Regions from separate parts of the Streptomyces sp. NPDC021562 genome, predicted to be linked through region 2. Evidence: riboswitches for the same ligand, from Rfam matches in the RefSeq annotation. Region 2 holds a riboswitch; each other region holds the start of a gene.

Region 1 (7,241 bases), on a different contig from region 2:
ACCCCGGGGAGGTCCCGGGCCGGCGCGAGCCCCTCCCGCAGGCCCGACTCGATCCGCTTGACCTCCGTGAGCCAGTCCTGCCCCAGCAGCAGCCCGAGCGAGGCGCAGGCCACGGAAGCGGCGAGCGGGTTCCCCATGAACGTCGGCCCGTGGGCCAGTACCGGCACCTCGCCCCGCGAGATCCCCTCGGCCACCCGGGGCGTGCACAACGTCGCCGCCATGGTCAGGTAACCGCCGGTCAGCGCCTTGCCCACGCACATCACGTCCGGCGTGACGGCCGCGTGGTCCGCCGCGAACAGCGCCCCCGTGCGTCCGAAGCCGGTCGCGATCTCGTCGAACACCAGCAGCACGTCGTGCGCGTCGCACACCTCGCGCAGCACCCGCAGGTAGGCGGGGGAGTGGAACCGCATCCCGCCCGCGCCCTGGACCACCGGCTCCACGATCACCGCGGCCAGTTCGTGCGCGTGCCGTTCGACCATCGACCGCAGCCGGTCGGCGTACCGCTCGTCGTACTCCGCCGGGGGCGCGTCCGCGAAGAGCTGGCCGGGCAGCACCCCGGACCACAGCTCGTGCATCCCGCCCTCGGGGTCGCACACGGACATCGGATGCCAGGTGTCGCCGTGGTAGCCACCGCGCCAGGTCAGCAGGCGCTGCTTCGCCGGGCGGCCGAGGGAACGCCAGTACTGGAGGCACATCTTGATCGCGACCTCGACCGACACCGAACCGGAGTCCGCCAGGAAGACGTGCTCGAGACCGGCGGGAGACATGTCGACAAGGAGCTTCGCCAGCCGGACGGCGGGCTCGTGGGTGAGCCCGCCGAACATCACATGGCTCATCCGGCCGAGCTGGTCGCGCGCGGCCTGGTTGAGGACGGGGTGGTTGTAGCCGTGGATCGCCGACCACCAGGACGACATGCCGTCGACCAGTTCGCCCGAGCCGTCCGCGAGCCGCAGCCGGACCCCGCTCGCCGACTCCACGACGAGCGGTTCGGCCCGGCCTGGCATCGGACCGTACGGATGCCAGACGTGCCGCCGGTCCAGTTCCAGCAGCTCGGGCAGGCTCAGGTCAGGCATTGGGCGCGAGGTCCGTTCCGGCACCCCGGCGGCGGACGGCGACCAGGTCGGTGCGGGGCTCGTTGGCGACGGCCGTACCGCACACGTCCGCGTGGGCACCGGAACCCTCGTGGGAACCGCACGCCGATCCGCACCCCGCCTCCGACCCGCACCCGGCGCCCGCGTGCGCCCCGGGGACCGCGCCCCTGGCCTCGGCACGGTGCCGGGGCAGCGTCGTCTCCTCGGACCCCTCCACCACGAACCCGGCGTCCGCGATCATCTCCAGGTCGGCCTGGCCGGCCTGGCCCTCGGTGGTCAGGTAGTCGCCGAGGAAGATCGAGTTGGCCAGGTGCAGGGCGAGCGGCTGCATGGTGCGCAGGTGCACCTCACGGCCGCCCGCGATGCGCACCTCGACATCGGGGCAGACGAACCGCACCATCGCCAGGATGCGCAGACAGCGCTGCGGGGTGAGGTTCCACTCCTTGGCCAGCGGGGTGCCCTCGACCGGGATCAGGAAGTTGACCGGCACCGAGTCGGGGTCCAGCGCGCGCAGCGAGAAGACCACGTCGACCAGGTCCTCGTCCGTCTCGCCCATGCCGGCGATCAGCCCGGAGCACGCCGAGAGGCCGGCCGCGTGCGCCTTGTTGACGGTGTCCACCCGGTCGGCGTACGTGTGCGTGGTCGTGATGTCCCCGTACGTCCCCTCGGACGTGTTGAGGTTGTGGTTGTAGGCGTCCGCGCCCGCCTCGCGCAGCCGCTCCGCCTGGCCGTCGGAGAGCAGTCCGAGGCAGGCGCACACCTCGACGCCCTCGTTCTGCTCCTTGATCGCCTTGATGGTGCCGGCGACCCGGTCCACGTCCCGGTCGGTCGGACCGCGCCCGGAGGCCACCAGGCAGACCCGCTTGGCGCCCCCGGCGAGGCCCGCGGCCGCCGCCTTGGAGGCCTCGTCGGGTTTGAGCCAGCTGTACTTCAGGATGCCGGTCGAGGAGCCGAGGCGCTGCGAGCAGTACGAGCAGTCCTCCGGGCACAGCCCCGACTTGAGGTTGACCAGGTAGTTGAGTTTCACGCGCCGGCCGAACCACTGCCGGCGCACCTTGCCCGCCGCGGCCACCACGTCCAGTACGTCGTCGTCGGAGGTCGCCAGCACGGCGAGCGCTTCCTCGCGGGTCGGCAGCTCGCGCCGAAGCCCCTTGTCCACCAGCGTGTTCAGCAGGTCCATGAGAGCCGATCCTGTACTACGAGGCTGCTCCGGGCCAAGGAGAGTTCGCACAACCCTGTCAGATCGACATGTGGGTATCACCACACAGTGGGTGGCCGACGGTCCCGCTAGGGTCTGTTCATTGCCTACAAAAGCACCGGAGGGGCCATGGCGTTCGGCTGGATCGACGAACAGGCGGAACTCCGCCGCCGCGCCGGACTCGTACGGACCCTGCGCCCCCGTCCCGCCGACTCACCGCTGCTGGACCTGGCGAGCAACGACTACCTGGGCCTCGCCCGCCATCCCGAGGTCGCCGAGGGCGCGGCCGAGGCCGCCCGGACGTGGGGCGGTGGCTCCACCGGTTCCCGGCTGGTGACCGGCACGACGGAGCTGCACACCGAGCTGGAGCGCGAGCTGGCCGGGTTCTGCGGGTTCGAGGCGGCCCTGGTCTTCTCCTCGGGCTACGCGGCCAACCTCGCCGCCGTCACCGCGCTCGGCCCGCACGGCTCCCTGATCGTCTCCGACGCCCTCAACCACGCCTCCCTGATCGACGGCTGCCGGCTGGCGCGGGGGAGCACGCAGGTCGTCGGGCACGCCGACCCGGACGCCGTGCGCAAGGCGCTGGGCACGCGCGAGGGGCCCGCGCTGGTCGTCTCCGACACGGTGTTCTCGGTCGACGGTGACGCGGCGCCGCTCGCCGCGCTGGCCGAGGCGTGCCGGGAGCACGGCGCCGGACTGCTCGTGGACGACGCCCACGGACTCGGGGTCATCGGGGACGGCGGGCGGGGCGCGCCGTACGCGGCCCGTCTCGCCGGGGCCGACGACGTGGTGGTCACGGTGACCCTGTCCAAGTCGCTGGGCAGCCAGGGCGGGGCCGTGCTGGGGCCGGCCCGGGTGATCGACCACCTGGTGAACGCGGCGCGGACCTTCATCTTCGACACCGGTCTGGCGCCCGCGGCCGCGGGCGCGGCGCTGGCGGCCCTCGGGCTGCTGCGGCGCGAACCCGCCCGCGCGGCCCGGGCCCGCGAGGTGGCCGCCGAACTGCACGCACGGCTGACCGCCGCGGGCCTGTCGGCGGTACGACCGGACGCCGCGGTGGTCTCCGTGCGGGCCCCGTCCCCGGAGGAGGCCGTGCGGTGGGCGGCCGACTGCCGGTCGGCAGGCCTGGCCGTGGGCTGTTTCCGTCCGCCTTCCGTGCCGGACGGCGTCTCACGGCTCAGGCTGACCGCCCGTGCCGACCTCTCCGGGGCCGAGATCGAACGCGCTGTACGTGTGATCGGCGAGACACGACCATGAGTCGGCGTGACACGGCCGGGCCTTGCGCGCATGCGGATACGGAATCGGTTACCGGCTGATCAGCCGGTGAACGTGGCCACGAAACCCGCCCAGCTCTCGGGGGAGAAGAGCAGCGCGGGCCCGGCGGGGTGCTTGGAGTCGCGTACGGCGAGCAGCCCGGCCGGTGGGCCGGAGTGCGGCCGTGCCGTCTCCACGCAGTTGTTCGCTCCGGTGCTGTAGCTGCTGCGCAGCCATCGCACACCGGGCAGATCCGTACTTGAAGGTACGTTCCGAGGCAGTGCAGTCATGGTGCCTCCTTACGCGCCGTCACCTATCCCGGCGATGTAATCCAACGAGTCCTCGGGTGAAAGGGCGTGGATCTGAAGGGTGTTGAAGGCCTCCGCGTAGGCCTGGAGGTCTTCTTTCCGTTCGAGGTAGAGGCTACTCGTCAACTGGTCGAGAACAACCACATCCAGATCAGAAGTGCTCGGAAATGAGAAGATTACGAAAGGGCCGGTGATGCCGACATGCGCCCCCGCCGCGAACGGCAGCACCTGGAGCCGCACCTGCGGCAACCGGGCCGCCTCCGTCAGCCGCTCCAGCTGTCGGGCCATCACCCCCGGGCCGCCCACCTCCCGGCGCAGCACCGCCTCGTCCAGGACCGCGCTCAGTTTCAGCGGCGGATCACCCCGGAGCACGTCCTGCCTGGCCAGACGCACCTCCACCAGGGCGTCGAGGGCCTGTTCGTCGAGCCCGTCGGCGGCCACCCGGGTCACCGCGCGGGCGTACTCGGCGGTCTGCAGGAGCCCCGGCACCACCGAGGTCTCCAGCGTGCGCATCGCGCTCGCCTGCGACTCCAGGCTGATGAAATCCCGGTAGGCGGGCGGCAGCACCCCCCGGTAGGCGTGCCACCAGTGATGTCGTCCCGCGGTGTCCTCCGACCCCGCCAATACCAGCAGCAACTCGCGCAGCTGCCCCTCGGCCACCCCGTAGGCGTCGAGAAGTAACCGCACATCGGCCGGTTTCACACCGCTGGCGCCGGTCTCGATCCGGCTCACTTTCGACTGGTGCCAGCCCACCAGGCGGGCGGCCTCGCCGCTCGTGAGACCCGCACCGGTGCGCAGCATGCGCAGTTCGGCGCCCAGTTTCCGGCGGCGTACCGCGGGACCGTTCTGCATGGGCTACTCCCTACTCAATCTGGCCGCCCATATACGGTCCGGTGTCGCAGAGTTCACCGCTTCGAGCGACAGATATATGCACATCTTGGTGGATCGCTCCCCGCGACCGGCCCCGTAATGGCAGTCTGGCGGAGAAGTACCAGTCCGGGACCGTACTCGAACCATCCCCACCGTGCCGGACTCCGGTCCCGAGGAAGTCGGACTCCGGTCCCGAGGAAAGGGACGACGTCGCCATGGCAGACCATCTGGAAGCATCCGTCACCCTGCCGAGCGAACCCGCCTCGGTCGCCGCGGCCCGGGCGTATGCGCTGGACACCCTCGCGGAGTGGGGACTGCCACCGGAGACGGAAACGGCGGACACCGTCCGCCTCATCGTCTCCGAGCTCGCCACCAACGCCGTGCAGCACACCTTCGGGCAGTCGCCCACCTTCACGCTGGACCTCGGCCTCGACCGGGACGAGCACCTGCGCATCGGCGTCACGGACAGTCATCCGCGCTTCCCCAGGAGACTTCCCGCCGCGGTCCAGCAGGACAACGGCCGCGGCATGGTCATCATCCGCTGGCTCACCGCCGAGTACGGCGGCAGACTCCGGGTCCGCCCCACCCGGGAGGGCGGCAAGACGGTCTTCGTCGAACTGCCCTGGACGGTCCCGGCCCACCCCGTCACCGCGGCCGGCCAGCAGGAGCCGTAGCCCTGAGCTCCCGCCGGCCGGTGCGCGGCGGGGTCAGCTGACCCGGCCGTACCAGACGCTCTTCGTCCAGATCTTCTGGAGCTTCACCACGTCCCCGGTCTTCGGGGCGTGCCAGATCTTTCCCTTCCCGGCGTAGATGCCGACGTGGTACACGCTGGAACCCGAGTGGAAGAAGACCAGGTCCCCGGCCTTGCGGCTGCCGGCCGAGATGTGACGGGTCTTGTTGTACTGCTGGGCCGCCGTTCGCGGCAGGGTCTTGCCCGCCTTCTTGAACGAGTACAGCGTGAGCCCGGAGCAGTCGAACCTGTTCGGTCCGGTGGCGCCCCACCGGTAGGGTGAGCCCTTTTTCGAGGCGGCGACCTGCAGTGCCTTCGTCGCCAGCGTGGCGGCCGAGGCGTCGGAGGCGACACCAGGGATCACGATCGAGCCGCCCACGGCGGCGATCGTCAGCGCCGAGGCCGTACCGGCCCGGGCCATGAGCGACGGAACACGATTGAGCGCAGTCATGCGCAACCCTTCGTCAGCCGCCTGTGAAGGATGACCTGTCGGATTCGGGCTGGCGAAGTTGCCCGGCCGCGTTGCCACGGCTTCACCCCAAGGGCTGCTCGGTCCGGTCATGGCGTGACCGTTCCGGCGACCCGTCGTGCTTGGGTCCTCCACTCCTGCCGATGCACTGCTGTCGACGTCATCCGGGCGGCGGCAGGACTCGGCGTCCGCCCGGACCGCCCCGCCGTGGTGGCGGGGGCTTGTCGTCAGACAGGGATCTTCACGCACTCGTGTCCGAAAATCCCAACGGAACCGGGGATTTGTGGGGTTACTCACCACCCACCCGTTCGGGTGGACAGCCCTGTGTTCGATTCTCCGTCAACTCCACTGCGTAGGCCCGGACCTGCGTCGAAGCGCTCCACGACCCCTGTGGAGCAGGCGAGTCGAGCGGCTTTTTCGGTCAGGTAAAACCACGCCACACTCCGCCGAACGGCGGTAACCCCTTTGGGTCGTTTCAACTCCGGCCCGGGCGTGGCGTCGACGCATCGGCCTGGACTCCTGCGGAGGTCACCGTACGCAGTCGGGCGGGAGTGCGACGCGAGCGGTCCGGCGCTCGCCGTCGAGCACCCGCAACGCCCGTGCCAGCGTGTCCCCGTGCAGCTCCGTCTCGCCCCGTCGATGCATCAGGGCCAGCGCGTCGCGCAGCTCGGACGCCGCGCGCACCAGCGCCTGCGCGGCGCGCAGACCGCGGTAGGTGTCCTCGTTCTGCGCCGGGTTGATACGGCCCAGCAGGTCGACCACGTCCAGGTAACGGTCGATCAGCTCGCCCTCCGCGCGGGTCAGCGCGGGCAGCGGCGGCAGCTCCGGTGGCAGCATCGGCGGCTCACCCCGCGTGCGGCCGGCCGAGCGGGGGCCGGTGCGCGGGCATGACCCGGTCCGCCAGCCCGTACGCCACCGCCCCCGGCGCGTCCAGGACCAGGTCCCGCTCCAGGTCCTGCTGGACCTGCCCGGGGGTGCGCCCGGTGTGCCGGACGAGCATCTCCTCCACCATCGCGCGGGTCCTTTCCCACTCCGCCGCCTGGATGAACAGATCGCTCGGCCGGCCCTGCACCGGCTCCGGCAGGGCCGGTTGCCGCAGCACCACGCGGGCGCCGGGCAGCACCGAGCGTTTGCCCGGGGTGCCGGCCGCGAGCAGCACCGCGGCCGCGGCGCCGGCCTGCCCCAGGCAGACGGTCTCCACCTCGCAGGTGACGTACCGGAGCGTGTCGTAGATCGCGGCCATCGCGCTGAACGAGCCGCCGGGGGAGTTGATGTACAGCGCGATGTCCCGCTCCGGAGCCGCGTGCTCCAGGTACATCAG
Region 2 (7,241 bases):
GCCACCGCCGATGAAGACGAAGGTGAGCGCCTTGCGGCGGATCTCCTCGTCGGTCGTGGAGTCGGCCTTGTCCAGCTGCTCGAGGACGTGGTTGCGCAGGCCGATGGACTCCTCGATGCCCTTCATGCCGATGCCCTGCTCGGCGAGGCCGGGGATCGGGAAGGTGCGGGAGACCGCGCCGAGCGCGATGACCAGGTAGTCGAAGGGCAGCTCGTACGCCTCGCCGACCAGCGGGGCGATCGTGGCGACCTTGCGGTCCTGGTCGATGGTGGTGACCCGGCCGGTGAGGACCTCCGCCTTCGGCAGCACGCGTCGCAGCGGGACGACGACGTGCCGAGGGGAGATGCTGCCGGCGGCGGCTTCGGGGAGGAAGGGCTGGTAGGTCATGTACGACCGGGGGTCGACGACCGTGACGGTCGCCTCGCCGTAGCGCATCTTCTTGAGGATGCGCCGAGCTGCGTACAGGCCTACGTACCCACCGCCTACTACGAGGATCCTGGGACGCTCCGTGGTGCTCATGGCATCGAGTATCCACCCGCCCGGAGAGCCCTGCTCGTGCGCCCCTTCACAAGCTTTCACAGGGGTCGTGCTACACTCCGCGGCCCACGTGACCCAGGTCATGGTCGTCGGCGGGAACCCACTTCCGATACGACCCGTTGTCAATGCCGCGTGAGCTGCCTCTCCAGGCTTCCGGGGGTGCCGTGAGGGCACCCGATGTCACCCGCACGAGCGCCTCCCGGCACCCTCCACGGACGCTCTCCTGAGCACCCGCCAGGGCCTGTTGAGACCCCTTACGGCCCAACAGGCCCCTCCGGACCCCTCACCTGCGCCGAAATCCTTGTGAAGAACTTCACGAAGGTTTCCGGCGGAGCCTCGTGGCACGGCGTGTCACAGGCCGAAAAACCGCTCATCCGGAGACCTGACCTGCTCAGTCGAGACCTCCGGACACCGTCACGCGACCGACCAGGCGATGCCGTCCAGGATGTCGTGCTCGCTCACCACGACCTCCGTCGCACCCACCCGTTCCATGATCGACTGAAGCACGAGGGCACCAGCGCCGATCACGTCCACCCGGCCCGGGTGCAGGGAGGGCACGGCCGCCCGCTCGGCGTGCGTCGACCGCAGCAGCCACTCGGTGATCTCCCGGACCCGCGCGTAGGGGATGCGGGAGTGGTGGATGGCGGCGGAGTCGTACTCCGGCAGGTCCTGGTGGATCGCCGCGAGGGTGGTGACGGAGCCCGCGAGACCGACCAGGGTGCGCGCCTCGCGCAGCGGCACGGTCTCCTCCGCGAGATCGAGGGCACGCTCGATGTCGGCCCACATGGCGGCGGTCTCGGCCTCGGTCGGCGGGTCGCTGACCCGCCCCTCGTGCACCAGGTGCCGCTCGGTCATCCGCACACAGCCCACGTCCACGGACCGCGCGGCCCGCACGTGCCCGTCACCGACCACGAACTCGGTCGAACCACCGCCGATGTCCACCACGAGGAACGGCGTGGCGAGGTCGTCCCGGCCGCCCAGCTCCCTGGTGGCACCGGTGAAGGAGAACTCGGCCTCCTGGTCGCCGGTGATGACCTCGGGCTCCACGCCGAGGATGTCCAGCACCCCCCGCGCGAACTCGTCCCGGTTCTCGGCGTCCCGGGACGCCGAGGTGGCGACGAACCGCAGCCGCTCGGCGCCGTGCTCCTTGATGACCTCCGCGTACTCCCGGCAGGCGGCGAACGTCCGCGCGAGCGCCTCCGGCGCGAGCCGCCCGGTCCGGTCGACGCCCTGCCCCAGCCGGACGATCGTCATACGGCGGTCCAGGTCGACGAGTTCCCCCGTCTCCGGGTTCACGTCGGCGACCAGCAGCCGGATGGAGTTTGTACCGCAATCGACGGCGGCGACGCGGGTCACTTGTCGTCCTCCGGGGTGTGCGTCGGCGCCGGGTCACCGGCGAGCGTCACGCAGGCACCCTTGGCCCACCACTGCGGCAGCATCGCGATCGCCTCGTCGCCGAGCGGGTTCACGCCCGGCCCGGCCGCCAGCGAGTGCGCCACCAGCACGTGCAGGCACTTCACCCGGTCCGGCATCCCCCCGGCGCTGGGGAACCCCGACAGCTCCTCGATCTCGTCCCGGCGCCGGATGTAGTCCTCGTGCGCGGCCCGGTACGCCGCCGCCAGCTCCGGATCGCTCTCCAGCCGCGCCGTCATCTCCTTCATCACCCCGTTGGCCTCAAGGGTGCCGATCGCCGAGGCCGCCTTCGGGCACGTCAGGTAGTACAGCGTCGGAAACGGCGTCCCGTCCGGCAGCCGCGGCGCGGTCTCCACGACGTCCGGCTGCCCGCAGGGGCACCGGTGCGCGATCGCCCGCAGCCCGCGCGGCGGCCGCCCGAGCTGCTGCTTGAAGGCCTCGACGTCGGCGTCGGTGGGCTCGGTACGCTCAGTGGAGGGCGGAGGCGTGTGCATGACTGTGTTCTGCGTGGCTTTCTGTCGGTTCACTGGTCGGACGCGTCGGATTTGTCGACGCCGTCCCAGACGTTCGCGTACCAGGGCCGGTCGGCCGCCCCGAGGTCCGCGCGCGCCTGCCGGGCGGCACCCGGGTCGATCACGACGTACCCGGTCTCCCCCGGCATCACGTAGTGCAGCCGCTGCCGGATCTGCTGCTCGGCGTACGAGTCGTCCTGCCACCGCGCCTTCAGGTCGCGCAGCTGCTCGACCCGCTGCCTGGCCTGCCGCTGCTGCCGCTGCTGGTCGGCGATCTCGGCGCGCTGGGAGACGTACTGCCGCATCGGATAGGCGAGCGCCACGATCATCGTGCACAGCACGATCGCGAGCAGCGCCGCACGCCCGGTCAGCCGGGAGCGGCGGGCCTGGCGCTTGGTCTGGGAGCGGTAGACCCGGGCCGCCGTCTGCTCGCCGAGCAGCTTGAGCCTGGTCGCGGTGGAGAACCGGTCCCGGTCCCTCACGGCCATGTCCCCGCCTCCCTGATACGTGCGTACGTCCCCGCACACGGTACGGGACCGCGTTCGGGGACGTACGTACGACTGGCTAAGCCTTACCCACGAGAGGCGGTACCGGCTCAGCCCTTGAAGCGGGGGAACGCGGAGCGGCCGGCGTACACCGCCGCGTCGTCGAGGATCTCCTCGATGCGCAGCAGCTGGTTGTACTTGGCGACGCGCTCGGAGCGGGCCGGGGCGCCGGTCTTGATCTGGCCGCAGTTGGTGGCGACGGCCAGGTCGGCGATGGTGACGTCCTCGGTCTCGCCGGAGCGGTGGGACATCATGCACTTGAAGCCGTTGCGCTGGGCGAGCTCGACGGCGTCCAGGGTCTCGGTGAGCGAGCCGATCTGGTTCACCTTCACCAGGAGGGCGTTCGCGGTGCCCTCCTCGATGCCGCGGGCCAGGCGCTCCGGGTTGGTGACGAACAGGTCGTCGCCGACCAGCTGGACCTTGTCGCCGAGCTTGTCGGTGATGACCTTCCAGCCGGCCCAGTCGTCCTCGAACAGCGGGTCCTCGATGGAGACCAGCGGGTACGCGGCGACGAGCTCCTCGTAGTACTCGGTCATCTCGGCGGCCGAGCGGGACTTGCCCTCGAACTCGTACCGGCCGTCCTTGTAGAACTCGGACGCGGCGACGTCGAGCGCGAGCGCGATCTGCTCACCGGGGACGTAACCGGCCTGCTTGATCGCCTCCAGGATGAGGTCGAGCGCGGCGCGGTTGGACTCCAGGTTCGGGGCGAAGCCGCCCTCGTCGCCGAGGCCGGTGGACAGACCCTTGGCCTTCAGGACCTTCTTCAGGGTGTGGTAGACCTCGGCACCCCAGCGCAGCGCCTCCGAGAAGGACTCCGCGCCGATCGGGGCGATCATGAACTCCTGGATGTCCACGTTGGAGTCCGCGTGCGAGCCGCCGTTGAGGATGTTCATCATCGGCACCGGCAGCAGGTGCGCGTTCGGGCCGCCCAGGTAGCGGAACAGCGGCAGGTCGGACGCCTCGGAGGCGGCGTGCGCGACGGCGAGGGAGACACCGAGGATGGCGTTGGCGCCGAGCGAGCCCTTGTTGTCGGTGGCGTCCAGGTCGAACATCGCCTGGTCGATCAGGCGCTGCTCGGTGGCGTCGTAGCCGACCAGCTCCGGGCCGATCTGCTCGATGACGGCGAGGACGGCCTTCTCGACGCCCTTGCCGAGGTAGCGGTTGGGGTCGCCGTCACGGAGCTCGATGGCCTCGAAGGCGCCGGTGGAGGCGCCGGACGGGACGGCGGCACGACCCGTGCTGCCGTCGTCGAGGCCGACCTCGACCTCGACCGTGGGGTTGCCTCGGGAGTCCAGGATTTCCCGGGCTACGACGACGTCGATGGACGGCACGAGCATCTCCTTCTTGGGATGTGACGCTGGTTGTGCAGGGCGCACGCGGACCTGGTCGGCCCTTGCTCAGCCTTGCGACTAGAGCCTAACCGCCCAAGGGCCGTCAGCCGGCCGACCGACCGGCCCGTGGACACCCTGACGGTACTCATTGTTCATGCGCGGAACAAAGGGGGGTCCCGATGAAGAACGGGAGAAGAGCGGGTCAAGGAGCGTGACCGCAAAGAGAAACCCCGCTCCGGTGCGTTCGGGGGAAAACGCACCGGAGCGGGGCGAGCGGGGGACGGGGGTGACCCTCAGGTTCCTACTTCAGGTGCAGCTGCTGGCCCGGGTAGATGAAGTCGGCGTCGTCGACGATGTCCTTGTTCAGCTTGAACAGCGCCTGCCAACCGCCCTTCACCTTGTGCTTCTCGGCGATCGAGCTGATGGTGTCACCCTTGACGACCTTGTACTCGCCGTCACCCTTCTTGACCTTCTTGCCGGTCGGGGTGGTGACGGTCTTCTTGGCGGCCGGACGCTCGGCGGAGCGGGAGGCGGCCTGGGTGTCGGTCGTACGGCTGCTCGTGCCGGCGCTGCCGCTGCTCGACGAGCCGGCGGAGCTGGAGCTGCTGGAGCCGCTGGAGCTGGAGGCGCCCCCGGTGTAGGCGGCGCCGGACAGGCCCTTGCCGCAGACCGGCCAGGCGCCCTTGCCCTGGGCGGCGAGGACCTTCTCGGCGACCTGGATCTGCTGCGCCTTGGTGGCCTGGTTGGCCTGCGGGGCGTAGGCGGTGCCGCCGTACGCGGCCCAGGTGGAGGCGGAGAACTGCAGGCCGCCGTAGTAGCCGTTGCCGGTGTTGATGGACCAGTTGCCGCCGGACTCGCACTGGGCGACGGTGTCCCACTCGGAGGCGGTGGCGGCGGAGGCGCCACCGGCCGCCATCAGCGGGGCGGCGACGGCGGCACCGGTGACACCGGCGACGGCGATGGCGCGGACGGCCTTGGACGGACGACGGTGCTTGCCCTTGCCGGAAAACAGCATGGAAGATCCCCTCACCGACGCCTGCGAGGTGAGCTGTCGGGTTCGGGCCGGTTGAGTTGCCCGGCCGCACGGCCCGCTCTCGCGAGACGCGCGGCTCCACCCCTAGCCGGTTCCGGCGGCCTTTCGGCCGTGAGGCCCCTGAGGGCTCAACTGCCGGACCCGGCGCTTACCTTGGGTCCCCCGCTCCTGCCTACGGCGCTTGACGCGACGACTGTTCCCGGGCGGCCGCTGGCAGGACTCGGCGTTGCGACAGCCGGGGCTCGTGGTGACGAGCGGCCTCGACCGTAATCAGACGATCAGGTGAATTTCAAAGATGATCAGCGCTTCTGAGACTCATCCCACACTTTCACCAAAGCGGACAATAATCTCGAAACGGTCCGTCAACTCCCGCCCCATTTGGCCCGTTCAGCTACCGAGTTTCAGGGTCTGACCGGGGGCGATGTCGTTCGGGTCGGCGCCGATGTCGGCCTTGTTCGCCGCGTAGAGCGCGCGCCACCCGCCGTCGAGGCCAAGGGAGTCGGCGATGGAGGCGAGAGTGTCGCCGTCGCGGACGGTGTAGGTACCGGCGTCGGCGGAGGCGTGACGGCCCGAGGTTGCGACCTCCTGACCGTTTGTCACACTTTCGTCCGCCGAGTCACCGCGATGCTTGCCGCCACCGCTGACGGCACCCGTGTCGACCAGGCTCCAAGAACTGCCGGTCTGCCATGAATGGTCCGAGTCGTCACCGGAGTCCGGAATCACCGGATTCTCGCTCGCCTTCGAGGAGGCGGAGGCAGAAGGCGCCGACTTGTCCGTCTTGCCCGCACTGTCGGACGTGCCGGAAGTGGGCGCCTTGGAGGTGTCACTCGCGCTGGAACTCGGAGCGGGGGAGGCGGATTCGGCCCCTGACCCCTTCGTCGCGGACGACGCGCCGGAATCGCCGGAGTCACTCGCGGAGGACGAGTCCGACAACCCGGACGACGAATCTGCAGAACCGGAGGAACCGGACGAACCATCCGATCCGTCGAGGCCCGTGTCGACGTTCACCGAGGCGTCGTCCGACGAGAGCCCGGCCAGCAGGGCACAGGTCCGCCAGGGCTTGGTGCCCTGGTCCGCGAGTATCTTCTCGGCGACCGCGATCTGCTGCGAACGGCTCGCCTGGTCGGGCGTGGCGGCGTAGTCCGTACCGCCGTACTTGTCCCAGTCGTCCTGGGACATCTGCAGTCCGCCGTAGTAGCCGTTGCCGCTGTCCATGCTCCAGGAGCCGGCGCTCTCGCACTCGGCCACCTTGTCCCAGGTGGTGCCGTCGGCCGCGTTGGCGCTCGCCGCACCGAGCAGCGGGATGGCGATGGCGGAGCCGGTCACTCCGGCCGCGACGAGAAGAGCCGGAGCCTGACGGGGGCGACGGTGACGACCGTTCCCGGAGAGCATGCGGAAACCTTTCGAGCGACAGCGGTGACCTGCGCGACGGGTCCCGCAGGGGCGCCGCGCTGATGGGTGAACGTATCGGCAGACGATCACTTGTCACAAGTTAATGCCGCGCAGATCACGTGAAGATCACAGACTTGAGCGCGCCTCACGTTCTGCTCGACCCCCCGGAGCCCCCACCATGACCTCGAGGGGCGGAACACATGGTTCGCGTCGAACCGGTGCGCTCCCTCCGGCGAGGTTCAGGTGCCTTACGAGTACCGGCCAGAAGCCCTTCTTGAACCACGTGTTCTGCCGGTCCTTGGCGAGCGCCCACGGCCCGTACCGCGCGGGCAGTTCGTCCCACAGGCATCCGGTGCGCAACCTGTGCAGAATTCCGTTCACCTGGGTGCGGACGTCCACCACCCCACGGGCGAACTGACGCCCACGGAAGTGGGCGGTCATCAGCTCCTCCACGAGGGGCCACAGCGGCTCGGGCACC
Region 3 (7,241 bases), on a different contig from region 2:
GGCGGCGGGCAGCGCCACCGGCTCCTGCTCCTGGCCGTCGTAGTTGGGCGCGAAGTCGACCGTGTCCTCGTCGATGGACTCGGTCATCAGGCTCGTCGCCTCGGCCATCCGGCACTCGGTGTACCGCATGGCGGCCGGCGGGTCGTCGTTGCCCAGCGAGCCGAAGTTGCCGTGGCCGTCGACCAGCGGGACGCGCATCGAGAACGGCTGCGCCATCCGCACCAGCGCGTCGTAGATCGACGAGTCGCCGTGCGGGTGCAGCTTGCCCATCACCTCGCCGACCACGCGCGCGCACTTCACGTAGCCGCGCTCGGGACGCAGCCCCATCTCGTTCATCTGGTAGACGATCCGGCGGTGCACCGGCTTGAGCCCGTCACGGGCGTCCGGCAGGGCGCGCGAGTAGATGACCGAGTACGCGTACTCGAGGTAGGAGCCGCGCATCTCGTCCACGACGTCGATGTCGAGGATCCTCTCCTCGAACGAGTCGTCGGGCGGCGGGGTCTTCGTGCTGCGGCGGGCCATCGCTGCCGGCTCCTTGCTCATGCGTGAACGGGATCTGACGCGGACCATTGTGGACCGCCCTACTGACAACCCGGGTCAGGACCCGGTCTCCGCGGCCCGCTCCACCGCCCGGCGGCGTTCGGGAGCGGGTCTGACGCAGGCTACGCGATCCGCTGTGGGCGTACGTCGTGCGGGAACTTCGCCGGGCCCCCGCCCGCTTGCATACAGTGGCAGGACCGGCAGAAAAACCGCGGTTCGAGACCGCTTCCGCGAGCGAAGGGACGTACATGCCCATGGGTCACACGACCACGGCCGAGACAGGCTCCGGAGGCCTGACAGCGACCGAGCACCGCTTGGCCAACGGTCTGCGCGTGGTGCTCTCCGAGGACCACCTGACCCCGGTCGCGGCGGTCTGCCTCTGGTACGACGTCGGTTCCCGGCACGAAGTCAAGGGCCGTACCGGCCTGGCTCACCTTTTCGAGCACCTGATGTTCCAGGGCTCCGCCCAGGTGAAGGGCAACGGCCACTTCGAGCTCGTCCAGGGCGCCGGCGGCTCGCTCAACGGCACCACGAGCTTCGAGCGCACCAACTACTTCGAGACCATGCCCGCCCACCAGCTGGAGCTCGCCCTCTGGCTGGAGGCCGACCGCATGGGCTCGCTGCTCGCCGCCCTGGACGACGAGTCGATGGAGAACCAGCGCGACGTCGTCAAGAACGAGCGCCGCCAGCGCTACGACAACGTCCCCTACGGCACGGCGTTCGAGAGGCTCACCGCCCTCGCCTACCCGGAGGGCCACCCCTACCACCACACGCCGATCGGCTCGATGGCGGACCTGGACGCGGCCACCCTGGAGGACGCCCGCGCGTTCTTCCGCACCTACTACGCGCCCAACAACGCCGTCCTGTCGGTCGTCGGCGACATCGACCCGCAGCAGACGCTCGCCTGGATCGAGAAGTACTTCGGTTCCATCCCGTCGCACGACGGCAAGCCCACCCCGCGCGACGGCGCGCTGCCCGAGACCATGGGCGAGCAGCTGCGCGAGGTCGTCGTCGAGGAGGTGCCCGCGCGGGCGCTGATGGCCGCGTACCGGCTCCCCGAGGACGGCACGCGCGCGGCCGACGCGGCCGACCTGGCCCTCACCGTCCTCGGCGGCGGTGAGTCCTCCCGGCTCTACAACCGCCTGGTGCGACGCGACCGCACGGCCGTCGCGGCCGGCTTCGGCCTGCTGCGGCTCGCCGGCGCGCCGTCCCTGGGCTGGCTGGACGTGAAGACCTCCGGTGACGTGGAGGTGCCGGTCATCGAGGCCGCCATCGACGAGGAGCTCGCCCGTTTCGCCGAGGAGGGCCCCACGCCGGAGGAGATGGAACGCGCCCAGGCCCAGTTGGAGCGCGAGTGGCTGGACCGGCTCGGCACCGTGGCCGGCCGCGCCGACGAACTGTGCCGGTTCGCCGTCCTGTTCGGCGACCCGCAGCTCGCCCTGACCGCCGTTCAGCGCGTCCTCCAGGTCACCCCCGAGGAGGTCCAGGAGGTCGCCAAGGCCCGGCTGCGCCCCGACAACCGCGCGGTGCTCGTCTACGAGCCCAAGTCCCCGGAGGCGGTCGAGGACGCCGACGTGCCCGAGGACCCCGAGGCCGAAGCCACGGTCGAAGCCGGCGACAACGATGAGGAGACGGCCAAGTGACCGAGCTCGCCAGCATGGACTTCCATCCCCAGCCGCAGCCGGGCGAGGCCAGGCCGTGGGCCTTCCCCGCCCCCGAACGCACCACCCTGGACAACGGCCTGACCGTGCTCCGCTGCCACCGCCCCGGCCAGCAGGTCGTCGCCGTGGAGGTGCTCCTGGACGCGCCCCTGGACGCCGAACCGGCCGGCCTGGACGGGGTCGCCACGATCATGGCGCGGGCCTTCTCCGAGGGCACCGACCGGCACTCCGCCGAGGACTACGCCGCCGAGCTGGAGCGGGCCGGGGCGACCCTCGACGCGCACGCCGACCACCCCGGCGTCCGCATCAGCCTGGAGGTCCCGGCCTCCCGCCTGGCCAAGGGCCTCGGGCTGCTCTCCGACGCCCTCAGGGCGCCCGCCTTCGCCGACAGCGAGGTCGAGCGGCTGGTGCGCAACCGTCTCGACGAGATCCCGCACGAACTGGCCAACCCCAGCCGCCGGGCCGCCAAGCAGCTCTACAAGGAGCTGTTCCCGGCCACCGCGCGGATGTCCCGCCCGCGCCAGGGCACCGAGGACACCGTCGAGAAGATCGACGCCGCCGCCGTACGGGCGTTCTACGACCGTCACGTGCGCCCCGCCACCGCCACCGCGGTCGTCGTCGGCGACCTGACCGGCATCGACCTGGACGCGCTGCTCGGCGACACCCTGGGCGCCTGGACCGGCTCCACCGCGGAGCCCCGGCCGGTGCCGCCGGTGACCGCCGACGACACCGGGCGGGTCGTCATCGTGGACCGCCCCGGCGCCGTCCAGACGCAGCTGCTCATCGGCCGCGTCGGCCCCGACCGGCACGACCGCGTCTGGCCCGCCCAGGTGCTCGGCACCTACTGCCTGGGCGGCACCCTCACCTCCCGCCTGGACCGCGTGCTGCGCGAGGAGAAGGGCTACACGTACGGCGTCCGCTCCTTCGGGCAGGTGCTGCGCTCCGCCCCCGACGGCACCGGTGCCGCCCTGCTGGCCATCAGCGGCTCCGTGGACACCCCGAACACCGGCCCCGCCCTCGACGACCTGTGGACGGTGCTGCGCACCCTCGCCGCCGAGGGCCTCACCGACGCCGAGCGGGACGTCGCCGTGCAGAACCTCGTCGGTGTGGCGCCGCTCAAGTACGAGACGGCGGCGGCCGTCGCCGGCACCCTCGCCGACCAGGTCGAGCAGCACCTGCCCGACGACTTCCAGGCCACGCTCTACCGGCAACTGGCCGCCACCGGCACCGTGGAGGCCACCGCGGCGGTCGTGAACGCCTTCCCGGTGGACCGCCTGGTGACCGTCCTCGTCGGCGACGCGGCGCAGATCAGGGAGCCCGTCGAGGCCCTCGGCATCGGCGAAGTGACCGTCGTCGCGGCGGAGTAGCTCCACGCGCGCGTGCGGAGCCCTGGCGGCCGTCGGCCACCAGGGCTCTCGTATGTCCGAATTGGGGCGGAGGTTGCCTGTCTGCCCTGTGGGATGCGCTACAAAAACCGCGATCGGTTTGAGTCTTGAAAGAACGCCGCCGTAGGTTCCTTCGGGCTGTCCGTCAGGCACCGAGCCGCACCCGCGGCACCGGACAGCCATCGCCGAGTCCCCGTACGGCGCGAGCCAGGGGAGCCGGGGACCCACGCAGTCCCTGGGGTGAATCGGGCGCCCGCGCGTGTCGCGAGGGGGTCCGTAGGAGACCTTCCTGCTCCGAACCCGTCAGCTAACCCGGTAGGCGAGAGGGAAGGAAAGGACCAGCCTCTACATGGCGTTCATGTGCGCCTCCGGGAAGCACCGTCGTCCCGGCCGCGTGAAGCGCACCACCGCGCAGGCCGCCGGCATCGCGGCCCTCACCACCACCGGCATCATCGGCACCGTCTCCGCCGCCCCGGCGCTCGCGGCCGAGAACTCCGTAGAGCAGACCGGTCTCACCCCGGTCATCACGGTCAGCGACTCGGTCGCCGAGCACGTCGACGCCCAGGCCGTCGCGCAGCAGGCCGAAGCGGAGCGCAAGGCGGCCGAGCAGGCCGCGCGCGAGCGGGCCGCGGCGCGCGCGGAGAAGGAGCGCGAGGCCAAGGCACGGGCCGCGCGGGAGGCCGAGCGCAAGCGCCTCAACGCCTTCGTCGCGCCCATCAGCGACTCGTACGTCTCCACCGGCTACAAGACCGGCGGCTCCCTGTGGTCCTCCGGCTCCCACACCGGCATCGACTTCCACGCCGCAGCCGGCACGGTCGTGCACGCGGTCGGCACCGGCACGGTCGTCTCCACCGGCTGGGGCGGGGCGTACGGCAACCAGATCGTCATCAAGATGGCCGACGGCATGTACACCCAGTACGGCCACCTGTCGTCCATCGGCGTCTCGGTGGGGCAGCAGGTGACCCCGGGCCAGCAGATCGGCCTGTCCGGGTCCACCGGCAACACCACCGGCCCCCACCTCCACTTCGAGGCCCGCACGACCGCGGAGTACGGCTCCGACGTCGACCCGGTCGCCTACCTCCGCAAACACGGCGTGAACGTCTGACGTCCGCCTTTTTCGGCGACATCCTGCGAAGCCCCGGCGGCCGGCCGGGGCTTTCGTCGTTTTCGCGCCCCCGCTGTCCAAAAAATACTCATGGATTCCGGCCCCCCGTCGGAAATTCCCGCGCATTGCAATAGAGTCACGGAACCGGCGTCACTCGGCGGCGTTTCACGGGGATTAAGGCGGAGGTCGGACATGCGTATTCCGGCGCACTCGGTATGCACGGCGATCCGGGACGACATCGTCGCGGGTGTCCACGAGCGCGGCAGCCGGCTCACCGAGGAACTCCTGGCCCGCCGCTACGGCGTCTCGCGCGTCCCGGTCCGCGAGGCGCTGCGCACGCTGGAGGCCGAGGGCTTCGTCGTGACCCGTCGGCACGCCGGCGCGTGTGTGGCCGAACCGACCGAGCAGGAGGCCGCCGACCTGCTGGAGATGCGCCTGCTCCTGGAGCCGCTCGGCGCTCTGCGGGCCGCCCAGCGCCGCACCGAGGCCCACCTGAAGGTGCTGCGCGGGCTGGTCAGGCTGGGTCAGGAGCGGGCCAGGACGGGCCACAGCGACGACCTGCGCTCGCTGGGCGGCTGGTTCCACGAGACGCTCGCCCAGGCCTCCGCCAGCCACGCCCTGACGTCGACGCTCACCCAGTTGCGGCACAAGATCGCCTGGATGTACACGGTGGAGGCGCCCGTCAGCCCGGTGGAGTCCTGGGCCGAGCACGGCGCGATCGTGGACGCGGTGGCGCGCGGGGACGGGGAGCGCGCCCGGGCGGTGACGGCGCTGCACACCGAGCGCTCCATGGTCTTCCACCGGCTCCGGTTTTCCGGCGCCACCGAACGGGCGAACGGTGTGAGGACTTCGCAACATCCCGTAAACATGTCGGGCGTGCGGCATTAACACGGGCGCCGTATACAAAGAGGTGCTATTCGCGGGGGCGGTTTTTCCGTTGCCCGTTTCCCGGCATGCCCATATCCAGATGTGCCCCTGTCAGGCGTGCGCTTTTTCACGTGTGTTTACGCGGGCCGCTGCCGAGTGCGACCGCATTGCCGCGCGCACTTATCGAAGCGTGCCGCTGATTGCGGCCGTGCGCCTTTCGTGCGCGAAAAGAGCGGGGCCGTGCCGGCCCCCGGAGGGGTCGGCGCGGCCCCGGTCGTGCGGGCGCTGCGGTGCTCAGACGGTCTCGGGGAGTTCCTCGAGGCCCTCGGCGACCAGCTTGGCCAGGCGGTCGAGGGCGGCGTCCGCACCCTCGGCGTCGGAGGCGAGGACGATCTCCTCGCCGCCCTGGGCGCCCAGCCCCAGGACCGCCAGCATGGAGGCCGCGTTGACGGGGTTGCCCCCGGCCTTGGCGATCGTGACCGGGACGCCTGCGGCCGTGGCGGCTCGGACGAAGATGGAAGCGGGGCGGGCGTGGAGGCCCTCGGCCCAGCCGACGTTGACGCGGCGCTCAGCCATGTGATGCTGCCCTTCGGTGTTCAGGGTTGTCTAGACCAGTTTTCCATATCGTGAAGCATCCCCGGAGCGGACGTAAGTCCCTCCGGGTGTGTCGCCGGACCGCGGCCTCGGTCCGGCTTCCGTCCTCCACAGACTGCCTCGCGCCGTTGTCGGACGCGAGCCGTACTCTGGGGCCCATGCAGACCCCGGCGGACCGGCAGGACCGGCACGAGTACCCCGCCCACTGGGAGGCGGACGTGGTGCTGCGCGACGGTGGCACCGCGCGCATCCGGCCCATCACCGTCGATGACGCCGACCGCCTGGTCAGCTTCTACGAGCAGGTCTCGGACGAGTCGAAGTACTACCGCTTCTTCGCGCCCTACCCCAGACTCTCCGCCAAGGACGTCCACCGCTTCACTCACCACGACTTTGTGGACAGGGTGGGACTCGCGGCCACCATCGGCGGCGAGTTCATCGCAACCGTACGCTACGACCGCATCGGCGCCGACGGCACGCCCGCCTCCGCCCCCGCCGACGAGGCCGAGGTCGCCTTCCTCGTCCAGGACGCCCACCAGGGCCGCGGAGTCGCCTCCGCCCTCCTGGAACACATCGCCGCCGTCGCGCGCGAGCGCGGGATCCGCCGGTTCGCCGCCGAGGTGCTGCCCGCCAACAGCAGGATGATCAAGGTGTTCACGGACGCCGGCTACACCCAGAAGCGCAGCTTCGAGGACGGCGTCGTCCGCCTGGAGTTCGGTCTGGAGCCCACGGACCGCTCGGTCGCCGTCCAGCAGGCCCGCGAGCAGCGTGCCGAGGCCCGCTCGGTACGAAGGCTGCTGGCGCCCGGCTCCGTGGCCGTGATCGGCGTCGGCCGCGCGCCCGGCGGGGTGGGCCGCAGCGTTCTCGGCAACCTCAGGGACGCCGGTTTCACCGGTCGTCTGCACGCCGTGAACCGGGCCTTTCCCGAGGACCTCAAGGAGGTCGACGGGGTGCCCGCGCACCGCTCCGTAGGGGACATCGGGGAACCGGTGGACCTGGCGGTGGTCGCCGTACCCGCCGACCACGTCCCCGACGTCGTCACCGCGTGCGGCGAGCACGGCGTCCAGGGTCTCGTGGTCCTCGCCGCCGGCT
Region 4 (7,241 bases), on a different contig from region 2:
ACCGGCACGACGTACCGCGTGGCCTTGCGCCGCCGTTCGGCGCGCCGCTCGTCGTCGGCCTGCGCGATCCCCGCGCTGTCGTCGGATTCGTACGGTGCCATGTGTGCCTTACCTCCGTCGTCGGCGGCGGCCGTCTCGCACGTGTCCCACCCTGAGCCGCCATTCTCACCCGAATCGGTGAGCGGTGGTGATTTCCGTGGTTTCCATCTCACCAAATCGGAGGCGTTCAGGCGTCAGACCGGGGAGCCAACTCCGCGTACGACTGCGGTATGACACGAGGGGGTCGGCGCCTCCACCGACCCGTAGGGGTCAAGCGGTGCGAACGCCTCCCGCGGGATGCCGGAGGCCGGTGTGTCACAGGAGGTGACAGGTGCCGGCAGGTGCCGTCGGGCCGCAGGCCGGCCCGGTCCCCGGGCAGAACCGACGGGTCCGCACGGTCGGCAGGGCCCGCACGGTCGGCAGGGCCCGCACGGTCGGCAGGGTGCCGGGACTAGCCGGCCCGGTGCACCACCGCGTCGCACAGCTCCACCAGCGTCACCTTCGGGTCGCAGTCGGGCAGCGGTGCGAGCGCGGCCCGCGCCTCCTCCGCGTACCGGACGGCGTCCCGGCGCGCCTCCTCCAGCGCCGGGTTCACCCGCAGCGCGGCGAGCGCCTGCGCGTGCCGGGCGTCGTCGGTGAGGTCGGAGTCCAGCAGCTCGCACAGCGCGATGTCCTCGGCCAGCCCCAGCCGGGCCGCCCGCTCCCGCAGCCGCAGCACGGGGAGGGTGGGAACGCCCTCGCGGAGGTCCGTGCCCGGGGTCTTGCCGGACTCGTGCGAGTCGGAGGCGATGTCGAGGACGTCGTCGGCGAGCTGGAAGGCGACTCCGAGGCGTTCGCCGTACTGGGTGAGGACGTCCACGACCGTCTCGTCGGCACCGGACATCATCGCGCCGAAACGGCAGGAGACCGCCACCAGCGAGCCCGTCTTGCCGCCGAGGACGTCGAGGTAGTGGTCGACCGGGTCGCGCCCGTCCGAAGGCCCCGCCGTCTCCAGGATCTGGCCGGTCACCAGCCGCTCGAACGCGAGGGCCTGAACGCGGACCGCCTCGGGCCCGAGGTCGGCGAGGATCTGCGAGGCACGCGCGAACAGGAAGTCGCCGGTGAGGACGGCGACGGAGTTGCCCCAGCGGGTGTTGGCGCTGTCCACACCGCGCCGCACGGCGGCCTCGTCCATGACGTCGTCGTGGTACAGGGTGGCGAGGTGGGTCAGCTCGACGACGACGGCCGACGGCACGACACCCGGTGCGTAGGGGTCGCCGAACTGCGCGGCGAGCATCACCAGCAGCGGCCGGAACCGCTTGCCGCCAGCCCGTACGAGGTGCTGCGCGGCCTCCGTGATGAAGGGGACCTCGCTCTTGGTGGCCTCTAGCAGGCCTTCCTCGACAGCCGCCAATCCGGCCTGGACATCGGCTTCCAGAGCCTGGTCCCGCACGCTCAGCCCGAACGGCCCGACGACGGTCACGAGGGTCTCCTGTCTGCTGGTGTCCACTGGCGATTACACGGTTTGTCGATAGGTCGCTGCCATCACTCAAGTCAGCGTATCCGGTCAGGTTTCGATCACCGAGGGCGCCCACGGTTACGCCCCGGGCACCATCGGATCACGACCGGTATGTTTTTGATCAGATGATAAGACATGACATCCACCGACTTGGCCGATGTCACCCACCTGGACGCACTCTCCCCGGGTGACCAGGATCACGCACGCCACCCCTCGGGAATTCCCGGCGCTCCGCGCGGCCTTGACGCAATCGGCCGTCAACACGTCGACCACGCCCGACGAATGACGCCCGAATGACTCATTCACTCCCTAGAGCCGCAATTCCATTCAATAAGACAATTAGGACAATCACCGAATCCCTGGGCGACGCGGACGGATTCAACTAATCCCTCATGCCCTTTTTGCCGTGATTGCGGTTTCGTGAAGTAGGTCACTCGGACCCCCGTGTCCCGCACGCCGCACGACGCCCTGCCTCGCCTTTCCCTGTGCGCCAGTTGAGGCTTGGCAACCGCAAAGGATCAAGTGCCCCATACGCCTCAGATCAAGGTCAATCGGCGCGTTGTGTGAATCCACCACTTGTTCCGGACATGTGCTCTCGCATACGTTCCCGCTCGCCGGGCGGACGCCGAATCCTGCCGCCGCCCGGCCCAACCCATCGACGAGTTCATTCGCACGGCAGGAGCGGGGGACCCAGGTAAGTCGCCGGACCGGGCGGCCGCCGTCATCGACGGACGCCGTCCCGGACCGGCTAGGGGTGAAGTCGCGTCGCCTTCGGGTGACGCGACCGGGCACTCCCCGAGCCCGAACCCGACAGCTCACCTCGCAGGCGACGGAGAGGAACTTCGCCATGCCTGCTGCCGCCCAGTCCCGCCGCACCCGCATCGCCCGCACGCTCGCCGCCGCCGGTACCGGCGCCGCCGTACTCGCCCTTCCGCTCATCGGCGCGGCCGACGCCTCCGCCGCCACCCCCACCACCGCCGTCACGGCCTCGACGACGCCCGCCGGGTACCCGAACAACCTCGACGGCTGGATCCGCGAGTCGCTCGCGATCATGGCCCAGAAGGGCATCCCGGGCACCTACAACGGCATCTACCGCAACGTGATCCGCGAGTCGTCCGGCAACCCGCGGGCCATCAACCTCTGGGACTCCAACGCGGCCGCCGGCATCCCGTCCAAGGGCCTGCTCCAGGTGATCGACCCGACGTTCAACGCGTACCACGTGGCGGGCACGTCCTTCGACATCTACGACCCGGTCGCGAACATCACCGCCGCCTGCAACTACGCCGCCGCGCGGTACGGCTCGATCGACAACGTCCACGGCGCGTACTGACCGGCGCGCCCCGCATCAGACGAAGAGTCTTTCGAGGACGACGGCGATGCCGTCGTCCTCGTTCGACGTGGTGATCTCGTCGGCCCTCGCCCGGAGCTCGGGGTGCGCGTTGGCCATGGCCACTCCGTAGGCCGCCCAGTCGAACATCGGGATGTCGTTGGGCATGTCACCGAAGGCGATGGCCCGTTCGGGGCACAGCCCCAGGTGGTCGGCGGCCAGCGCCAGCCCGGTCGCCTTGGTCACCCCGCACGGCTGGAGCTCCACCGTCCCCGGTCCCGACATGGTGACCGTCGCCAGCGAACCCACCACCGCGCGGGCGGTCGCCGCCAGTTCGTCGTCGGACAGGGTGTGGTGGCGCAGCAGCACCTTGCTGATGGGCGCGCACCACAGGTCGTCACGCCGGTCCACGCGCAGGGCGGGCAGCGTGGGGTGGGGCATCAGGTAGCCCGGTTCGATGAGCGTGAGCCCGTCCACGCCGTCCTGATCGACCGCCGCGTACACCTGGCCGACCTCGGCCTCGACCTTGCCGAGCGCGGTCTCCGCCAGTTCCCGGTCCAGGGTGACCGACCACAGCAGACGGTGCGTGCCGGCGTCGTACACCTGCGCGCCCTGGCCGCAGACCGCGAGTCCCGTGCAGCCGAGATCGTCGAGGAGCGGGCGCACTCTCGGCGCGGGGCGGCCGGTCACCACGAGGTGCGTGGCACCGGCCCGGCCGGCCCGCGCCAGGGCGGCGAGCGACCGGTCCGACAGGGTGTCGTCGGCACGCAGCAGCGTGCCGTCCAGGTCGGTGGCGATCAGCGAGTACGGGGAAGGTGCGACCATGATCAGAGAATACGGACGGCACGCCCCTGAGACTCACGGTGCGTTTCGGCCTCAAGTGGCGTCCGCCGTCTCGGTGGTGAGGCGCCGTCAGTGCGGCCGGTGACGTCTGCGCGGGCGCGGCTGCGGGAGGCGCCGGCCGGGGGCCGGAGAGGTTTCCTGCGGCCGACGCCGACGACCACCGCCTTGACGTGGCGACCTGGCACGACGCCGAGCGCCAGGACCGGGCCGAAAGGCGCCTGGCGGATCCGGGCAGGACGTGCTCGCGGATAGGACTCCGGTTCGACGGGGACGGTGACGCCGCCGAACTGGACGTCGGCGCGGCGAGCGTCAGGGGCGGGTGTCCGGTCCGGCGCCGAAACGTGGCGCCTACCTCCGGGAGGTGCCGGAGCCGCGCCGGTTGGTCCGCCACATCTGGTAGAGGTGCTTCGCCCCGGGACGCACGAACCGCGCGAGCATCGTGACGAACGGCAGCGGGTCGTCGCCCGCCAGCCAGGCCAGCTCGGTGCCGCTCGGCCGTCCGGGCGCGTGCGGCGTCGTATAGCCGCTGCGGCGGTAGGCCAGGAGGGCGGGCAGGTCGATGTTCTCCACGACGTACCGGTGACCGGCGCGCTGCTCCCCCTCCGGGACGCGGCGCCCGGTCAGATCCAGGTGCATGGCGCGGACCACGTCCACACCCGTGTCGCTCTCGAAGAGCCGGAACTGGGCGCCCATGCGCGGGTTGAAGTCGAGCAGCTTGTACTGCCCGTCGCGACGGTCGAAGCGCAGGTCGAGGTCGATGACGCCGGTGAAGCCGATCTGTTTGATGAAACGCGCGGCGAGGTCCGCGAGTTCCGGGTTGTCCACGACGTACGCGTTCGCGGTCATGCCCGCGTGCGGTGGCCAGGAACGCACCTTCACCCCGGTGAACAGCGCGCGCGGGGTGGAGTCGGCGTCGAAGTAGGCGTGCACGATCCAGTCCTCGGCCTCCTCCCGCGGCAGGTACTCCTGGAGGATGACACCCGGACGGGGACCCCAGTCACGGGCGAGGGCGAGCAGTCCCTCGCGAGTGGTGATCCGTGTCGTGCCGTTGACGGCGGGCTGTTTGCGCCGGACGAACGCCTCGCGGTTCTTGGCCACGATCGGGAAGCGTGCCTTCTCCGCGAAGTCGACGATCTCGTCGTACGACTGCGGGAAGGCGGCCTCCGGACTGGGAATGCCGTGTTCCACGCACAGGTCGTGCAGCCCCTGCTTGCTGGCCAGCCGACGCGGCAGTCCGGGCTCCACGCGCGGGAAGAGGAAACGGTCGCCGAGCGCGTCCTGGTGCTCGGCGATCAGGACGGCGGCCTCCTCGTCGGTGGGGATCAGCACGGTCGGACGGCCGATACGGCGGCCGATGCGCAGCAGTCCCTCGACGAGATGATCCGGTTCCTCGGCGCCTGTCGTCGGCCACACGAACGCCCGCGTGAGATACCGAGAGGAGGCCGCGGGTGTGTACGGATCCTCGGTGATCGCGTACATGGGCACACCGAGGCGGCCCAGACTGCGTATCGCGCCGACCCCGCCGTGGTGCAGCGGATAGTCGCCGAACTTGACGATCAGGCCCGGCACGTCGCGGTCCGCCTCGAACGGCACGCCGACGGCATTCCTGGCCACGGGTCCCCCCACGTGTCCCCCCTACGGACCGGACCCACCCCGTCCGTGTCCCCCAAAGGACGCTAAGCCGGAATTGCCCCCTCCGACAAGGCCTATTCGGACATTGCGAACTCTTTAGACACTGCCACGACAGCCAACTCACCCGTAACGTGTGGCGCGACCACTTGGAACGCCGTGCACCGTCCCGACGACGCCCCCACCGGGCCGGGCCACGCACGACACGGATGAGAGCGAGGCAGCCACCCCATGCCCCCCTTGCCCCCCTTCGAGGTCCCCGAGGGCGACCCCTTCGGCCCGCACAACCTTCCGTATGGCGTGTTCTCGACCTCCGGGAGCACGGAGCGGAGGGTCGGCGTCCGCCTCGGTGACCACGTCCTCGACGCCGGCGCCGCGGCCCTCGCCCTCGGCTCCCCCTACGCCTCCCTGCTCGCCCGCCCGACCCTCAACCCGCTGCTGGCGGCGGGCCGGACCACCTGGTCGGACGTACGCCGCGCGCTGACCGCGTGGGTGAGCGTCCCCGCGCACCGCGCGACGCTGGAACCGCTCTTCCACCCGCTGTCCGCGGTGACCCTGCACCTGCCCTTCGAGGTCGCCGACTACGTGGACTTCTACGCCTCCGAGAACCACGCCCGCAACGCCGGCCGCATCTTCCGCCCCGACGCCGCCGAACCGCTCACCCCGAACTGGAAACACCTGCCGATCGGTTACCACGGCCGGGCGGGCACGGTCGTGGTGTCGGGCACGGACGTCGTACGGCCGTCGGGCCAGCGCAAGGCGCCCTCGGACCCGGAACCGGTGTTCGGCCCGTCCGTGCGGCTGGACATCGAGGCCGAGGTCGGCTTCGTCGTCGGCGCGCCGTCGCGGCAGGGAGAGCCGGTCGCACTGGGTGACTTCCGGGACCACGTGTTCGGGCTCACGCTCCTCAACGACTGGTCGGCACGCGACATCCAGGCCTGGGAGTACGTACCGCTCGGCCCGTTCCTCGGCAAGTCGTTCGCCACCTCGATCTCGGCGTGGATCACTCCCCTGGAGGCGCTGGAGGAGGCGCGGGTTCCACCGCCCCGGCGGACGCATCCGCTGCTGCCGTACCTCGACGACACGACCGAGGAGCCCGCCGGCTACGACCTGCGCATCTCGATCGCGATCAACGGGCAGACGGTGTCCGAGCCGCCGTTCTCCACCATGTACTGGACCGCCGCCCAGCAACTCGCCCACCTGACCGTCAACGGCGCCTCGCTGCGCACCGGGGACCTGTACGGCTCCGGCACGGTGAGCGGCGCGGAGCCCGGGGAACGCGGCTCGCTGCTGGAGCTGACCTGGAACGGACAGGAGCCGCTCGAACTCCGCGACGGGAAGCGGACCTACCTGGAGGACGGGGACGTGGTGACGTTGTCGGCGTGGGCTCCGGGGCCGGGCGGGAGCCGGGTCGGGCTCGGGGACGTCAGCGGGCGGATCGTGGCGGGGTGAGGGGTGGAGAGCGGGGGCTGCGGGGCCCGGCGGGCGGCGGGCGGAATCGTCGTGGGCACCTGACGCCACCCGCGCGCACCGTCATACTGGCGTAACACGCACCATGCGATGCGCCACCACCGCGCACCATGCGATGCGCCTCCGGCGTGCACCACGCGTGACGGCGGCGCATGCACGGCGCGATGCACCGGCGCACGCGCCCCCAGCACAACCCCCAGCACCATCCACGGCACAACCCGCAGCACCACGGCGCGGCTTCCGCACCACCGCCCCGCCACCCGCACACCTCTCCGATCAGGAAACGGAGCCGCGGCATGACCGTCTGCCTGCTCCTGCTGACCGCCGTCGCCCTGACGGCCGCGGTTCCGGCGCCGCGCGCACTGGTGCAGGCGCTGTGGCCGGAGCGCGAACCGGTGGTCGCCCTGTGGGTGTGGCAGTGCCTGGTCGCCACCG

Evidence for each region. Region 2 has a riboswitch for cyclic di-AMP ahead of AB0G52_RS37595 (transglycosylase family protein). Riboswitches for the same ligand answer to the same signal wherever they lie in the genome.
Region 1: another riboswitch for cyclic di-AMP. It lies ahead of AB0G52_RS15580 (C40 family peptidase); the one in region 2 lies ahead of AB0G52_RS37595 (transglycosylase family protein).
Region 3: another riboswitch for cyclic di-AMP. It lies ahead of AB0G52_RS31680 (M23 family metallopeptidase); the one in region 2 lies ahead of AB0G52_RS37595 (transglycosylase family protein).
Region 4: another riboswitch for cyclic di-AMP. It lies ahead of AB0G52_RS20145 (transglycosylase SLT domain-containing protein); the one in region 2 lies ahead of AB0G52_RS37595 (transglycosylase family protein).

Annotation. Positions count from the first base shown of each region.
Region 1 covers NZ_JBFACN010000009.1:661-7,901, forward strand. The annotation lists gene AB0G52_RS15550 (adenosylmethionine--8-amino-7-oxononanoate transaminase) at 1-1,073, opposite strand, end outside; gene bioB (biotin synthase BioB) at 1,066-2,271, opposite strand; gene AB0G52_RS15560 (8-amino-7-oxononanoate synthase) at 2,419-3,546, shown strand; gene AB0G52_RS15565 (DUF397 domain-containing protein) at 3,606-3,833, opposite strand; gene AB0G52_RS15570 (Scr1 family TA system antitoxin-like transcriptional regulator) at 3,843-4,703, opposite strand; gene AB0G52_RS15575 (ATP-binding protein) at 4,937-5,395, shown strand; gene AB0G52_RS15580 (C40 family peptidase) at 5,429-5,902, opposite strand; cyclic di-AMP (ydaO/yuaA leader) riboswitch at 5,906-6,090, opposite strand; gene AB0G52_RS15585 (hypothetical protein) at 6,449-6,757, opposite strand; gene AB0G52_RS15590 (ATP-dependent Clp protease proteolytic subunit) at 6,765-7,241, opposite strand, start outside.
Region 2 covers NZ_JBFACN010000039.1:41,434-48,674, forward strand. The annotation lists gene AB0G52_RS37570 (NAD(P)/FAD-dependent oxidoreductase) at 1-519, opposite strand, end outside; gene AB0G52_RS37575 (Ppx/GppA phosphatase family protein) at 952-1,893, opposite strand; gene AB0G52_RS37580 (DUF501 domain-containing protein) at 1,890-2,444, opposite strand; gene AB0G52_RS37585 (septum formation initiator family protein) at 2,474-2,950, opposite strand; gene eno (phosphopyruvate hydratase) at 3,058-4,344, opposite strand; gene AB0G52_RS37595 (transglycosylase family protein) at 4,640-5,353, opposite strand; cyclic di-AMP (ydaO/yuaA leader) riboswitch at 5,357-5,561, opposite strand; gene AB0G52_RS37600 (transglycosylase family protein) at 5,759-6,763, opposite strand; gene AB0G52_RS37605 (transposase) at 6,890-7,241, opposite strand, start outside.
Region 3 covers NZ_JBFACN010000025.1:48,846-56,086, reverse strand. The annotation lists gene AB0G52_RS31695 (DNA topoisomerase IV subunit A) at 1-522, opposite strand, end outside; gene AB0G52_RS31690 (pitrilysin family protein) at 789-2,183, shown strand; gene AB0G52_RS31685 (pitrilysin family protein) at 2,180-3,568, shown strand; cyclic di-AMP (ydaO/yuaA leader) riboswitch at 3,760-3,923, shown strand; gene AB0G52_RS31680 (M23 family metallopeptidase) at 3,936-4,691, shown strand; gene AB0G52_RS31675 (GntR family transcriptional regulator) at 4,884-5,579, shown strand; gene AB0G52_RS31670 (HPr family phosphocarrier protein) at 5,853-6,134, opposite strand; gene AB0G52_RS31665 (GNAT family N-acetyltransferase) at 6,311-7,241, shown strand, end outside.
Region 4 covers NZ_JBFACN010000012.1:91,318-98,558, forward strand. The annotation lists gene AB0G52_RS20135 (outer membrane lipoprotein carrier protein LolA) at 1-101, opposite strand, end outside; gene AB0G52_RS20140 (polyprenyl synthetase family protein) at 491-1,501, opposite strand; cyclic di-AMP (ydaO/yuaA leader) riboswitch at 2,184-2,379, shown strand; gene AB0G52_RS20145 (transglycosylase SLT domain-containing protein) at 2,385-2,867, shown strand; gene AB0G52_RS20150 (HAD family hydrolase) at 2,883-3,689, opposite strand; gene AB0G52_RS20155 (ATP-grasp domain-containing protein) at 4,056-5,300, opposite strand; gene fahA (fumarylacetoacetase) at 5,577-6,788, shown strand; gene AB0G52_RS20165 (M56 family metallopeptidase) at 7,103-7,241, shown strand, end outside.